4 regions of the Listeria sp. MAN/IMW/UF555 genome follow, and region 3 is predicted to be linked to each of the others. Evidence: riboswitches for the same ligand, from Rfam matches in the RefSeq annotation. Region 3 holds a riboswitch; each other region holds the start of a gene.

Region 1 (3,847 bases), 1.3 Mb from region 3:
TCAGATAATTTCTTTGAACTGGAAAAAGTAGGTTACCGGATTTATCCAATTGATGTTCCAATTGCTGTTCGTAAAACAAAAGAAGGCGAAACACTTGGAGAAGCAATTCCGCGCAAACTTGTATGGGAAAATAATAAAACCATCATTAAATATGAATTAATCGCTTTAAATTCAAGTAACTAATTTTGGAGGGGATTTTTTGAAACGCAAAGTTGGTATAATTGGTGCTGGTCATGTTGGAAGCGACGTGGCTTTTTCTCTTGTTACGCAAGGGATTTGTGATGAAATCGTTATAATTGATAAAATAGAAGCAAAAGCAGAGAGTGAAGCGCTTGAGTTACGCGATATGGCATCGATGACTCGTTCCTATACAACCATTACAGCGAATAACTGGGAAGCTCTTTCAGATGCAGATATTATTGTGATGGCTGTTGGTCCGGAAACATTACTACGAGAAGATCGTATGGAAGAACTCGTTGAAACAAGTCGTTCGGTAACGGAGATTGTGCCGAAAATTTTAGCGACAGGTTTTAAAGGGATTTTTGTGAATATTACTAATCCGTGTGATGTTATTACCATGCTCATTCAAAAAATATCTGGTTTTGATCGTTCCCGTGTATTTGGAACAGGGACATCGCTTGATACTGCTAGAATGAGAAGAGTAGTTGGAGAAGCTTTACATATTAATCCTAAAAGCATCGAGGGGTACGTTCTTGGCGAGCACGGTGAATCACAATTCGTTGCGTGGTCAACTGTGAAAATCGGTGGCGTCAATATCACTGATTATAAAACGAAGACACCGCTTGATTTACCTGCTTTAAAAGATGCAGTACGCGGTGGTGGCTGGAATATTTTAACGGGGAAAGGTTGGACGAGTTTTGGAATTGCTACTGCTACAGCGGGAATTGTTGATGCTCTCTTAACAGATGCAAAACAAGTATTTCCGTTAGCTGTTTTTTCAGAACAAACAAATACATATATCGGCCAACCAGCGCTTATTGGAGCAAATGGGGTTTTAGATACGATAAAACCACCACTAACTAAAGAAGAACAAACTAATTTTGAACATTCAGCGGAAGTTATCCGTAAAGCTTTCGACTTGCTTTAGATTTAAAATTATCCATAAAAAAACTAGCTACATTAAAGATTATCATCTTTTAACGTAGCTAGTTTTTTAAGCTGTTTTGACTTTTTTCTTTTGTTTAGGTTTTTTTGATTTTTTTGAAATAAAGCGAACTAGGCTAATAATAAGTGATACGACATATTCACCAAATGAACCAATAAAAATAGCAATAGCGATTTCTGTTTGTGACATCCCACCACCGTAGAAACTGATGAAAAATACCACACCACTTGCAATTAATCCCATTGTTGCTAAGAAATATTTAAACCAATACCAACGAAAAACAAAATCAAATAAACATACAACGGCTAAAAACCCAAGAAAAATAATCAAGGATAACGTAATTAAACTCATAGATACAATCTCCTTTAGATAAGTAAAACATCTTTTTTATCCATCTATCATACCACAGGATGGAAATAATGATAAGCGAAAAATAATGGAAGGCATTTTTTTACTGTTTTTTGAAAATGGAAATCAAGACAAAACCGAATTTTTATTGCATATAGCCTCAGTTTATGGTATTCTATCTTAGAATTAAAATTTATCTCTTATCCAGAGCGGTAGAGGGACTGACCCTTTGAAGCCCAGCAACCTACACATATAAGTGAAAGGTGCTAATCTGTTGCAGGAGTAATATCTCCTGAACGATGAGAGCAAAGGTATAATTATAGCCTTTCTCTATTCGTGCGCGTTTCGTGCAAAATAGAGAGAGGCTTTTTATATGAGACGTATTTGGAGAGAACTAAAGGAGGAAAATAAAATTGGCTAAAAACCGTCATCTATTTACATCGGAATCGGTTTCTGATGGACATCCAGATAAAATTGCAGATCAAATATCTGATGCAATTTTAGATGCAATTATTTCAAAAGATCCAGACGCACGTGTCGCTTGTGAGACTACTGTGACAACTGGTTTAGTTTTAGTAGCAGGTGAGATTACTACTTCTGTATATGTAGATATTCCTAAAATCGTTCGTGATACTATTAAAGAAATCGGCTATACTCGAGCAAAATATGGTTTTGATGCAGAGACATGTGCTGTTTTAACGGCTATTGACGAACAATCACCAGATATTGCGCAAGGTGTGGATGAGGCACTAGAATCAAGAAGTGGCAGCGAAATTGATGCTGCTATTGAAGCAATTGGGGCAGGAGATCAAGGTTTGATGTTTGGCTTTGCTACAGATGAAACAGAAGAGTTAATGCCACTACCAATCTTTTTGGCACATGGCTTAGCACGCAAGTTAACAGAATTACGCAAAACGAATAAATTAGATTATTTACGACCAGATGCGAAAACACAAGTAACTGTAGAATATGATGAATTTAATCAACCTGTTCGCATTGATACAATTGTTGTTTCAACGCAACATCATCCTGACATCACACAAGAACAAATCGCGAAAGATTTACACACACATCTATTCCCAGAAGTAATTGATGCTTCTTTCTTAGATGAAAATACGAAATACTTTATTAATCCAACTGGCCGCTTTGTTATTGGTGGACCACTTGGCGATGCTGGACTTACTGGCCGTAAAATTATCGTGGATACATACGGTGGTTATGCGCGTCACGGCGGGGGAGCATTTTCTGGTAAAGATCCAACCAAAGTAGACCGTTCGGGTGCTTATGCTGCAAGATATGTCGCTAAAAATATCGTTGCTGCTGGACTTGCTAAAAAAGTAGAAGTACAAGTTGCATATGCCATCGGAGTTGCGCGTCCAGTTTCCATTTCGATTGACACATATGGAACAAGTGACTATTCAGAACAAGAACTAATTGATGGCGTTAATGAGCTATTTGACTTACGCCCAGCTGGGATAATCCATATGCTTGATTTACGTCGCCCAATTTATCGTCAAACAGCTGCATTTGGTCATTTTGGCCGTAGCGACCTTGATTTACCTTGGGAAAGAACGGATAAAGCAGAAGCCTTAAAAAAATTAATCGTAAAATAAGCTTAACCGAACATTTCTTGTGAGGAATGTTCGGTTTTTTTCTTTCCTAAACAGTGCAAAGAAAGCCTAGTTATGATATGATAGACGTTGTGAAAAAAAGATAAAATGATTATCTATATAGAGGAGAAATGTTACCATGTGTGGATTTGTAGGATGCGTACATGACCGCATTACAGAAATTACTGGCGCTGATAAAGAAACCTTTAGACAAATGAACAGTATGATTACGCACCGTGGGCCAGATGATGAAGGATACTTCACAGATGATCACGTGCAGTTTGGTTTCCGCCGTTTAAGTATTATTGATGTAGAAAACGGTCATCAACCGTTAACGTATGAAAATGAACGTTACTGGATTATTTTTAATGGAGAAGTTTATAACTATGTGGAACTCCGCGAGCAATTAGTTGCTGAAGGAATGACATTTGAAACCGAAAGTGATACAGAAGTAATTATCGCTACATATGCGAAATACAAAGAAAAAACAGCAGAACGTCTTCGTGGGATGTTTGGTTTCGTTATTTGGGATAAACAAGAAGAACTTGTTTACGGCGCACGCGACCCATTCGGCATTAAACCATTTTTCTATGCAGAAGAAGACGGTAAGCTATTTATGGGTTCTGAAAAGAAATCCATTTTACATGCTTTAAAAGAAAAAGAACTAGATGAAGTTTCATTACAAAACTATATGACTTATCAATTCGTTCCAGAACCAGATTCCTTAACTAAAAATGTAAAACGCTTAGAACCAGGGCATCAG
Region 2 (3,847 bases), on a different contig from region 3:
TACTAGAGCGGGAACACGTTCTTCATAGTCGCGTGTGTTAATTCCAGCTCCAACTACATAACGTTTGGAGGAATCAAGTAATTCTAATTTGTTTTCTTTATTTGAGTCGTAGTCTTTGCGGAACACCATGTGAACCAAGTGTTCGTTATCGTCTACAAGTGGTAAAGCATTTAATTTGTGGTCCCAAATAATGTTGTTAGCTTCTTTTAAAGTGGTCGATTTTTTAGCAGTAACTAGTTTTTCAAAAGGCGTCATGAAATCTGCTACTTTTTCATCAGGACTCATACGCGTCACTCGGTAGTCGCGACTTGTCACGATTCCAAGTAATTTACCGTGCGCTGTGCCGTCTTCTGTAACTGCAACTGTAGAATGACCAGTTTTTTCTTTTAAATCAAGAATGTCTTGGAGGGTTTTATCTGGGCTGATATTAGAATCGCTAATGACGAATCCAGCTTTATGATTTTTCACGCGAGAAACCATTGCAGCCTCACTTTCGATTGATTGGGAGCCGAAAATGAAGGATACGCCGCCTTCTTTAGCGAGAGCAATTCCCATGTTATCATCAGAAACAGCTTGCATAATTGCGGAAACAAGCGGAATGTTCATTGTGATAGCAGATTCTTCCCCTTTTTTAAATTTTACAATCGGTGTTTTTAAGCTAACGTTTGTTGGTACACATTCAGCCGATGAGTAGCCTGGAACTAGTAAAAACTCACTAAATGTGCGGGACGGTTCTTCAAAATAAAATGCCATTATTTCCACTCCTTCTTCTATTGTTAAATGTACTTATAAAATATCTTTATTATTTCAATAACTGGCTTGAAAGTCAATGACTGGGATGCTTTTTCGGGACGTTTTCTTTTAGTAGATGAGTGGAATATACTAAACGTAAGGAAATTTTGGCGAAGGAGGTAATCAGATGGAAGAAGAAACACTATTAGAACAAGGCTACCGCAAGTATCGCGGGGCAGATGTAGATATTTATTTTAATACGAATATTTGCGCACATTCCGGTAATTGTGTAAAAGGTAACGCAGAACTTTTTAATTTGGATAGAAAACCATGGATTATGCCAGATAACGTACCAAAAGAAGAGGCAAAACGGGTGATTCATACTTGCCCAAGTGGAGCGCTTCAATATATAGAGAAATAGGAGGATAACAAATGGAATATAAAAACGGTGAAAACAGAATTTATGCAGTAAATGAGGAAGGTGTAGAGGTCGGTGAAGTGACTTTCGTTCCAACTGGAGAAGACATGTTTATTATTGACCATACTGGTGTGGATGATGCTGCTCGTGGTCAGGGGATAGCGCAAGAACTTGTAAAACGCGCTGTCGAGAAAGCAAAAACGGAAGGAAAGAAAATTATTCCGCTTTGCCCGTTTGCAAAAGCTGAGTTTTCTAAGAAGCCAGAATATCAGGAAGTTCAAGCCGATAAATAATTAAGCGTAGACTGGGAACAAACCCAGTCTATTTTTTTATAAAATTATTTTTAAAAATCCAGTTTTCTCTTCTTGACATCTGGTTCTTTTCAGTGTATCTTTAATTCACAGTAAACTTATAGGAATAATAGTATTACAATTTCTTATCCAGAGTGGTGGAGGGAATCGGCCCAGTGAAACCCGGCAGCGGAGCGCAAGTTCTATGCTAATTCCGATCAGAAGTAATATTCTGGCAGATAAGTAGTAGCTTTTAATGAGGCGCTTCGATTCTGACCAAAAAACAGAGGAAGCGTTATTTTTAGCGCTTAAAGAGGGGAGTTTTTGTTAGATGAAGAAATTTTTATTAGTAGCGGTTATCTCGGTTTTTGCCTTGGTGTTAACAGCTTGCGGAGGCTCTGGCGCTAGTTCAGACAAAGCAAACGGTTCAGGCAAAGCGAAAGACGGCGGCTCTCTAATTATCGGCGTTACTGGGGATCCAGAAGTTATCAATCCGAACTACGCTTCTGACCGTGTAACATTAACGATTCAACAAGCTGTATACGCACCGCTATTTTGGGAAGTTGACGGGAAACCGGCACTTGCAAAAAGCTTAGATATTTCAGACGACAACTTAACTTACACTGTGAAACTAAAAGATGGTTTAACTTGGCATGACGGCAAACCTTTGACTGCAGATGACGTAGTATTTACTGTAAATTCTATTTTAGATACAAAACAAAACAGCCCGAACCGTGGGAACTTTGTTTTTGATGATAAACCTGTAAAAGTAGAAGCAGTGGATGACACAACAGTGAAATTCACATTACCAACTGTTGCTCCAGCCTTTGAAAATACAATTAAAACGTTCTTCCCAATTCCAAAACACATTTTTGAAGGGGTAGAAAACATCGAGAAAAGTGATAAAAACAAAAATCCAATCGGCTCAGGTCCGTACAAATTTGTTGAATACAAAACAGGCGAATATGTTTCCCTAGAACGATTCAACGACTATTTTGACGGCAAACCAAAATTGGATAAAGTTACTTTCCGAATCACAAAAGACCAAAACGCAGCTAATTTAGCACTGCAAAATGGCGAAATCAACCTAAAATCCATTCAACCTTCTGATAGAAAAAAAGTAGAAAAAGCGAGCGCGGTAAACATTATCACTTACCCGGAAAACCGCTTAAGCTATGCAACGTTCAACGAAAACCAACCAGCTCTTAAATCAAAAGAACTTCGCCAAGCCCTTTCTTATGCGCTTGACCGTGAAGAAATCATTGATGCAGCTTACGGTTCAGATGAATACGCAAAACCAGCTTCTTCGTTCCTAACAGAAAACACGAAATACTTCACAGATAAAGTAGAAACATACGACCAAGACATTGCTAAAGCGAAAGAATTAGTAAAAGATAGCGGTTTTGATACAAGCCAAAAACTAACTGTTTACTATTTAAACAACAGTAAATCACAAGAAAGTATCGCGCTTTACTTACAACAACAATACAAAGAAATCGGCGTGACACTTGACTTGAAACCAACAGATCCAAATGCACTAAGCAACATCACACTTGACCGCAAAAACGCAGACTACTCTATCGCACTAAATGGTTATATCATGGGGAACGATCCTGATGCATATAAATCTCTATACCTAAGCGATGCGCCATACAACTATTCAAACTACCACAACAAAGACCTAGATGCGCTTTGGGAAAAAGGTGCTGTAACTGCGGACGATAAAGAACGTCAAGAAATCTATGAAAAAATCCAAAACACCATTGCTGACGACGCTGTAATTTATCCGATTTCTTATGATAATGCAGTGCTAGCTCTTGATAGCCGTTACGGTGGTCAAAAAGCTGCAACACCACAACCAGTAACAATGTTCCGTGATCTTTCTAAACTATATTTAACGGAATAATAATTAAAAATCATTCGTAAAAAATCTGGCCTGCCATGCTTGTTTTTGGCAGGTTCAGGTTTTTACTTGTCATTTTTAGTGTTTTAGATAGGAGATAAATTATGCTAAAAACAATCATAAAACGCGTATTGCAAATTATTCCGATGCTGTTTATTATCTCGATTATTTCGTTTGCACTTATAAAATTAGCGCCCGGGGATCCCGTGAATTCGTTTGTTACGCCTGATATGAATCCTGATGATGTCGAGCGGATTAGACAGAGCTTAGGGCTGGATCAACCGATTTATGTACAGTATTTTATTTGGCTTGGAAATTTGCTCCAAGGTAATCTTGGTTATTCGATTGTAAACAGCCAACCAGTTTTACAACAAATTTTAGAGAGAATTCCGGCGACACTTGGTTTGGTTGGGACTTCACTTGTTCTGACGCTATTATTATCGATTCCGCTTGGTTTAGTTGCGGCGAATTACGAAAATACTTGGATTGATAAAGTGTTAAATG
Region 3 (3,847 bases):
ATAGTAACTCGACCTCCTCAACAACGACTCCAGATTCTTTCAAATAAGCAATAGCTTTACTATATTCGGCTTCGTCCCCTTTTAAATGAACGAGTAGTTTTCCAAGTGTTCCGTTTTTCAAATGATCTATTCCACCAGCTAAAATGCTTGGAAGAACGTCGAATTTGCGTGATACAAGAGCGAGCGCAGGTTCATCAGCCTCATCACCAATAAAATGAAGTGAAACTAATTTTCCGGTCGCGATATATTTTTCAAGCAAATCTTGCGGGATGTCGAAACTAGCTTCCGAGCCAACAAAGCGTTTTGTTGTCGCATGTTTTGCTTTGGTGAAAATATCAAGAACGGTACCTTGCTCTACTAAATGTCCATTTTCCATCACAGCAACCCGGTCACAAATACGTTGAATGACATCAAGTTCATGTGTAATTAAGAAAATCGTAATGCCAAGCTCAGCGTTAATCTTAAGTAACAACTGCAAAATTGCTTCTGTTGTTTCAGGATCCAAAGCACTTGTCGCTTCATCGCTTAAAAGAATTTCTGGTTCATGCGCAAGAGCACGAGCAATCGCAACACGTTGTTTTTGACCGCCAGAAAGCTGACTTGGATAATTGCTTCTTTTATCCTCTAAGCCAACAATCGACAAGTATTTATTTACGCGAATCTCGATTTCGTCTTTTGGAACACCTTCTAATTTTAACGGTTTGGCAATGTTATCATAGACAGTTGCGGTTTTAAGTAAGTTATATCCTTGGAAAATCATACCAATTTTCCGACGAGCGACACGAAGTTCTTTACTTGAGAGGGTAGACAAATTCTTCCCGTCAATTAAAACTTGGCCGGCATCAGGACGTTCAAGCAAGTTGATGCAACGAACGAGCGTACTTTTTCCGGCGCCACTGTAACCAACGACACCGAAAATTTCTCCTTTTTCGACTGTAATAGAAACATTTTTGACGGCTTCTACGGTTTTTCCATTTACATTAAATGACTTTGAAACTTGATGTAATTCGATCAAAATAAAACAACTCCCTAGAATGCAGGTACTACAGACCCATTAAATTCTTTTTCAATAAATGCTTTTACGTCATCAGAATGGTAGTATTTTTCTAATGTTTTAACGACTTCATCATCTTTGTTTTCGCTACGAATAACAAATACGTTTGGATATGGATTGTCTTTTGTTGGTTCATGGTAAATTGCGTCTTTATTAATAGAAAGTCCAGCACCCATTGCGAAGTTAGTATTGATAGCTGCTGCTGCAACTTCATCTAATTGTGCAGGGATTTGAGAAGCTTCAAGTTCAACGATTTCAAGGTCAAGTGGGTTTTCAGCAATGTCTTTTTTTGTTGCTTTTTCTTCCACGCCATCTTTTAATTTAATAATGCCAGCATCTTCAAATAGTTTTAAACCACGGTATTCGTTACTTGGATCGTTTGGAACGGCAATTTTGTCGCCTTTTTTAAGATCTTTTAAGTCTTTAATATCGTTGGAGTAAACACCCATTGGGAATGCTACTGTTTTAAAAGCAACGTCTAATTTGTAGCCTTTATCTTTCTTTTGTTGCTCTAAGAACGGGATTGTTTGGTAGTTATTCGCATCGAGGTCACCGTCGTTTAAAGCTGTATTTGGTGTATTATAATCATCAAAAGTTTTGATTTTGATTTCAAGGCCGTCTTTTTTCGCTAATTTTTGAACTTCTTCAGCGATTTGTTGGTGAGGTCCTGCTGTTGTTCCAATGGTGATTTCTTTTGTGCTTAAGGCTTTATCGTCACTTCCGCCTCCACATGCTGCTAAACCTAGAATAAGGCTTGATGCAAGTAAAATTCCTAACCCTTTTGTTAATTTTCTCATCTTTTTTTCCTCCCTAGTATGTTGATTATTTATCCAGATTTATTCATGAAAGCAATAAAAAAACTTCTCTATTTAGAATAGAGAAGTGGAAAGTCGAACATATCCAGCTCCTCTCATCTACCAAAACGGAATACACCATTTTGCTGGAATTAGCACCTTCACTTTACGCTTAAATAAAGTTAGGTTGCCGGGCTTCATCGGGCCAGTCCCTCTGCCGCTCTCGATAAGAGAAAATATTTTAGAAAAACCTGTTAGTTAAAAATATACGCATTTTAAGATAATTTGTCAATGCTTTTTTAAGTTTAAAAAAAATCATACTGGACAAATACTTCAGAAAACTTTACTATTTTAATCAATGAAACTTGAAAAGGACGGGTGCCAAATGAAAATTTCCAAACGCTTGCAAAATTTACCAGATCAATTTTTTTCTAGCCTTGTAGAAAAAGTGGGAAAGAAAGTGGAAGAAGGTCATGACGTGATTAATCTAGGTCAAGGAAATCCAGACCAGCCAACACCCAAGCATATCGTGGAAGCAATGAAAACAGCTTCAGAAAATCCAATCAATCATAAATATTCGTTGTTTCGTGGAAAACAGGAACTTAAACAAGCCGCGGCTGATTTTTATGCGCGTGAATATAATGTAACCATCGATCCAAATACAGAAGTAGCCATTTTATTTGGGACGAAAACAGGGCTTGTTGAACTGCCAATGTGTTTAATGGATCCAGGTGACGTAATGCTTTTACCAGATCCGGGCTACCCAGATTATTTATCAGGAGCCGTTTTAGGAGAAGTTCAGTTCGAAACAATGCCACTTATTGCTGAAAATAACTTTTTACCAGATTTTAATAAAATTCCTGAAGAAATTGCGAAAAAAGCGGAGTTGATGTATTTAAATTATCCAAATAACCCCACTGGCGCGGTTGCTACGACTCACTTTTTTGAAGAAACGGTTGCTTTTGCTAAAGAAAACAATATCACGATTGCACATGATTTTGCTTATGGTGGTATTGGTTTTGATGGGAAGAAACCGATTAGCTTTTTAGAAACTCCAGGAGCAAAAGAGATTGGAATCGAACTTTATACGCTTTCGAAAACATACAATATGGCTGGCTGGCGCGTAGGATTTGCTGTTGGGAATAAAGACGTTGTCGAAGCAATCAACCTCATTCAAGATCATATGTATGTAAGTTTATTCCCAGGTATTCAAGATGCTGCAATTGAGGCGCTCACAGGCGATCAAACTTGTGTACAAGAATTAAATGCTCGTTATGAAAGCCGTAGAAATGCATTTATAGCTGCTTGTGATAAAATTGGTTGGGAAGCAATTGCTCCAGCGGGCTCTTTTTTTGCATGGATGCCCGTTCCAAAAGAGTTTACAAGTAGTGAATTCGCGGATTACTTATTAAATGAGGTTAGTGTAGCTGTTGCTGACGGAAGTGGTTTCGGAACTTTCGGTGAGGGTTATGTACGCGTAGGACTTTTAATGGATGAAAAACGATTAGAAGAGGCAGTGGCGCGAATTTCCAAGCTACATTTATTTGATAAAGTGGCACAAAATTAAGAGATTATGTGATTTTAAGAGAAAATAGCTTGTAATAATTCAGATAATTAACTGTATGTGTTATAATTGATTAGTAAGTCTATTCTTAGCATGTTGTTTTATGAAGACAGGCCGGAATTTAAAGTATTTAGTGAGATTTTTTTGCATTAAATAAAAAGTATCTGTCCCGGTTAAAGCCGGCGAAATCCAGGAATGAGAGGACTGTAAAAAAATGGCAGAAAAGAAAATTCTTGTAGTAGATGACGAAAAACCGATTGCGGATATAGTTAAGTTTAATCTAAATAAAGAAGGCTTTGATGTATATTGCGCCTATGATGGCGATGAAGCGTTAGAACTTGTAGAAGAAGTTCAGCCAGATTTGATTTTACTGGACATTATGCTTCCAGGTCGTGATGGTATTGAGGTATGTCGTGAAGTACGTAAGAAGTATGA
Region 4 (3,847 bases), on a different contig from region 3:
TTGATCGCGGGCTTCATGTTGTAACTGTTGGAGAAAAAGAACTTCATTTAACTACTTCAGAATTTGATATTTTATTTTTACTAGCGAGTGAACCAGGTCGTGTTTTCAGTTCAGAATATATTTTTGAGAAAATTTGGCAGGAGAAAGCACTCGGAGCGAGTAAAACGGTCATGGTCCATATTAGCAACTTGCGTGATAAATTGAGAGATGCTATGGGCGGAGAAAATGTGATTAAGACAATATGGGGAGTAGGGTACAAAATTGAAATCTAGACTGGAAGTGTTGTTTACGAAAATTAGCCATGTGATGAATGTTTGGCAGGCGACTTTTTTTGCAATAGTGTCTTGGGTTTTTGCTTTGATTACTGTCCAAACTATTTATTTGTGGAGTATTTCTATTCGTGATGATTCTTTGTTTTTACGTGAAGTGACGCAATCTATGGTTCAACTTTTTGGGCCGAATAAATATACTCGGATAATGCAGTCGTTTTGGATGTTATCGCTGAAGTTTTTAATTATCTTTTTGATTGCTTGTTTATTCTTTGCATTCTTTTATCGATTGATGCGTCAGCGGATATTAAAAAAACAACTACGAACGATTAATTTTGCTTTAAATGATGGAAAGCCGGTTGATACAGAAAGTTTTGTCCCGGAAATTCAAGAACTTGAGCGAAACATTGAAAATATGCGTGAACGACAAAATAAATTAATGAAAAAGGAAGAACAGGCGCAGCAAGCTAGGAATGACTTGATTACGAATGTCTCACATGATTTGCGGACGCCTTTAACGTCGATTTTAGGATATTTAAGTTATATTCATGAGGATCGTTATCGTGATGAGATTGAGCTGCGTTATTATACGGAACTTGTTTACGGAAAAGCGCGTCATCTGCATAAACTGATTGATGATTTATTCTCTTATACTAGGCTTGATAGTGTTGATTACCAATTGAAAAAAGACGAACTAGACATCATTGAATTACTCAGACAATTAGTAGCAGAATATGACGGACGAGCTGCAGAACGAAATATGCAGATAATCGAACATTTTGATGCCAATAAACTCATCATTGGTGGCGATGGTAACCAAATTATGCGTTTGTTTGAGAATTTATTTTCCAATGCGCTTAGATACGGAGAAGGAAATAAACAAATTGATGTAAGCGCGAAAAAAGAAGATCATATGGCTGTTGTGCGGGTCACTAATTACGGTGAAGAGATTCCAACCGTTGATTTGCCTTATTTATTTGAACGTTTTTATAAAGTAGATAAAAACCGGACAACAACGGGGACTGGTTTAGGCCTTGCAATTGCTAAGTCTATCGTTGAAAAACACGGCGGAATTGTTACCGCAGAAAGCAAACATCGCAAAACAAGTTTTATCGTCAAATTGCCGCTCATTTAATCTTTAAAAATTCTTAAATGTTTCTTTCCTTGTGATTTATGTTCTTTCAGTAGAATATAAATCACGGAGGAGAGAAAAATGAAAAAACATATTGTTTTAATTGTTGTTGCTTGTATCACAGTCATTGCGGTATTTATGTACATAATTCAAGTCAATAGTAGCGAACTTAAATATCAAAATAGAGCTCAGATTAAAATAGCCTCTCAGTTAGCTAGCCAGGAACATTCGGGAGAAAATAATATTATTAGTGAAGTAAATTACAAATAGATGCGTATAAATAAAAAAGTTATTGACAAAGTGTGACGGAAAAGGTAATATGAAAAAACAAGAAACGTCACTATAGTCACAAATGAAGTGATATAATAATATGTAGAAATCTTATCCAGAGTGGTGGAGGGAAATGCCCTGTGAAACCCAGCAACCTAAACAATAATTCATTATGTGTTTAAGGTGCTAAGTCATGCAGAACAACGATTTGTTCTGAAAGATGAGAAGGAAGTTAGCCCATTTGAAAAAATGCTGCCTTTCTGCTCATTAGCAGGAAGGCTTTTTTGTATATCAGAATGTAGAAAAGGTGATAGAGATGATTACGTTACAGAACGTCGTAAAAGAATATACGTCCAGAAATAACAAAGTTCTCGCAGTCGACCATGTCGATTTAGAAATTGAACAAGGTGAGATTTTCGGAGTAGTTGGTTATTCAGGGGCTGGTAAAAGTACACTAATCCGAATGTTCAATGGATTAGAACTACCAACTGAAGGATCTGTTGAAGTAGATAACCTACTAATTAGCCAAATTCGTGGTAGTAAATTAAGAAAAGCGCGCCAACAAATCGGAATGATATTTCAACATTTTAATTTATTATGGTCAAGAACTGTTGCAGAAAATATCGCGTTTCCATTAGAAATTGCTGGTGTTCGCGGTGAGAAAAGACGTTTTCGGGTCAATGAACTAATCCGACTCGTTGGCTTAGAAGGAAAAGAAAACGCCTATCCAGCTGAACTAAGTGGTGGGCAAAAACAGCGCGTAGGTATTGCAAGAGCGCTCGCGAATAATCCTAAAGTATTGCTTTGTGATGAAGCTACATCCGCACTAGATCCACAAACAACCGATGAAGTTTTAGAATTACTGCTAGACATAAATAAACGCCTCAACCTAACTATCATCGTTATCACCCACGAAATGCACGTTATCCGTAAAATCTGTAATCGCGTGGCAGTCATGGAAAACGGGAAAGTTGCTGAACTCGGTGACGTACTAGACGTTTTCCGCCATCCTAAAGAAAAAGTAACGCAGCGCTTCGTCCGCCAAGTAACTGATTCAGACGAAACGGAAGAACTAATCCATCTATTACTCGATAATTACGCAGAAGGTAAAATCGTTAAACTACTCTTCATGAGTGAAAATGCAACTCAACCAGTTATCTCTCAAGTAGCAAAAGAAAATGATGTCTTGCTAAATGTCCTTCATGGGAACTTAACTCAAACGCAAAACGGCGCATACGGAACATTGTATGTCCAAGTTCTAGGCACAGAAGAAGCGATAGAAGCCAGTCTAACACAGCTACGTCAACTTAAAGTAGAAACGGAAGTGTTAGAACGATGACGAAATTACAAGAGTTATTTCCAAATGTTGATTTTCAAATGATGTGGGTTGCCACACAAGAAACGCTATATATGACACTTACTTCATTATTTGCAGTTTTTTTACTAGGAATCGTGCTAGGATTATTACTATTTTTAACCAATAATAAAAAACATGCCGGAGCGCGCATTTTATACTGGATCACAGCAATCCTTGTTAATGTGTTCCGTTCCATTCCTTTTATTATTTTAATCGTGTTACTTTTACCGATGACAAAATCGTTAGTCGGAACCGTAATTGGACCGAAAGCAGCACTTCCAGCTTTAATTATCTCAGCAGCTCCGTTCTATGGTCGGATGGTAGAAATTGCTTTTCGCGAAGTAGACAAAGGCGTTATTGAAGCCGCTAAATCCATGGGCGCGAATATGTTTACTATTATTGGTAAAGTGCTCATCCCAGAAGCCTTACCAGCGATTATTTCTGGTATTACAGTGACAGCAATTTCACTTGTTGGATTCACAGCGATGGCCGGCGTCATTGGTGCAGGTGGGCTTGGAAATACAGCTTATCTTGAAGGATTCCAACGTGGACAACCTGATGTAACGGTACTTGCGACAATTATTATTTTAATCATCGTCTTTATTTTCCAATTTATCGGCGACTTCCTAACAAAACGAACCGATAAACGCTAATCAATGTATATGAAGAAATTTATATAAAAAAACGCGGAATCCCCGCAAAAAAGGAGAGAATTTCATGAAAAAGGTTCTTGGTTTAATTTTCACATTAAGTTTAGTTTTAGTACTTACAGCTTGCGGTGGCTCCTCAGATAAAGCTTCATCTAGTAAAGACGATAAT

The links. A riboswitch is a leader RNA that binds a small molecule or an ion and turns the genes downstream of it on or off. The one in region 3 is predicted to bind S-adenosylmethionine.
Region 1: it holds a riboswitch for S-adenosylmethionine, as region 3 does, so the genes downstream of both, metK (methionine adenosyltransferase) here and AC4PG8_RS06835 (MetQ/NlpA family ABC transporter substrate-binding protein) in region 3, are expected to answer to the same signal.
Region 2: it holds a riboswitch for S-adenosylmethionine, as region 3 does, so the genes downstream of both, AC4PG8_RS10260 (ABC transporter substrate-binding protein) here and AC4PG8_RS06835 (MetQ/NlpA family ABC transporter substrate-binding protein) in region 3, are expected to answer to the same signal.
Region 4: it holds a riboswitch for S-adenosylmethionine, as region 3 does, so the genes downstream of both, AC4PG8_RS12385 (methionine ABC transporter ATP-binding protein) here and AC4PG8_RS06835 (MetQ/NlpA family ABC transporter substrate-binding protein) in region 3, are expected to answer to the same signal.

Annotation. Positions count from the first base shown of each region.
Region 1 covers NZ_JBZWZS010000001.1:18,080-21,926, forward strand. Annotated here, with positions in the region: gene AC4PG8_RS00110 (DUF2584 domain-containing protein) at 1-183, shown strand, start outside; gene AC4PG8_RS00115 (L-lactate dehydrogenase) at 200-1,108, shown strand; gene AC4PG8_RS00120 (hypothetical protein) at 1,175-1,477, opposite strand; SAM riboswitch class I at 1,672-1,780, shown strand; gene metK (methionine adenosyltransferase) at 1,888-3,087, shown strand; gene asnB (asparagine synthase (glutamine-hydrolyzing)) at 3,224-3,847, shown strand, end outside.
Region 2 covers NZ_JBZWZS010000003.1:85,936-89,782, reverse strand. Annotated here, with positions in the region: gene AC4PG8_RS10275 (IMP dehydrogenase) at 1-753, opposite strand, end outside; gene AC4PG8_RS10270 ((4Fe-4S)-binding protein) at 920-1,153, shown strand; gene AC4PG8_RS10265 (GNAT family N-acetyltransferase) at 1,165-1,443, shown strand; SAM riboswitch class I at 1,584-1,686, shown strand; gene AC4PG8_RS10260 (ABC transporter substrate-binding protein) at 1,772-3,346, shown strand; gene AC4PG8_RS10255 (ABC transporter permease) at 3,448-3,847, shown strand, end outside.
Region 3 covers NZ_JBZWZS010000001.1:1,366,602-1,370,448, reverse strand. Annotated here, with positions in the region: gene AC4PG8_RS06840 (methionine ABC transporter ATP-binding protein) at 1-1,015, opposite strand, end outside; gene AC4PG8_RS06845 (methionine ABC transporter permease) at 1-2, opposite strand, end outside; gene AC4PG8_RS06835 (MetQ/NlpA family ABC transporter substrate-binding protein) at 1,030-1,851, opposite strand; SAM riboswitch class I at 1,962-2,081, opposite strand; gene AC4PG8_RS06830 (pyridoxal phosphate-dependent aminotransferase) at 2,234-3,415, shown strand; gene yycF (response regulator YycF) at 3,627-3,847, shown strand, end outside.
Region 4 covers NZ_JBZWZS010000004.1:44,581-48,427, reverse strand. Annotated here, with positions in the region: gene cesR (response regulator CesR) at 1-272, shown strand, start outside; gene cesK (histidine kinase CesK) at 262-1,404, shown strand; gene AC4PG8_RS12390 (hypothetical protein) at 1,483-1,671, shown strand; SAM riboswitch class I at 1,780-1,898, shown strand; gene AC4PG8_RS12385 (methionine ABC transporter ATP-binding protein) at 1,988-3,010, shown strand; gene AC4PG8_RS12380 (methionine ABC transporter permease) at 3,007-3,681, shown strand; gene AC4PG8_RS12375 (MetQ/NlpA family ABC transporter substrate-binding protein) at 3,746-3,847, shown strand, end outside.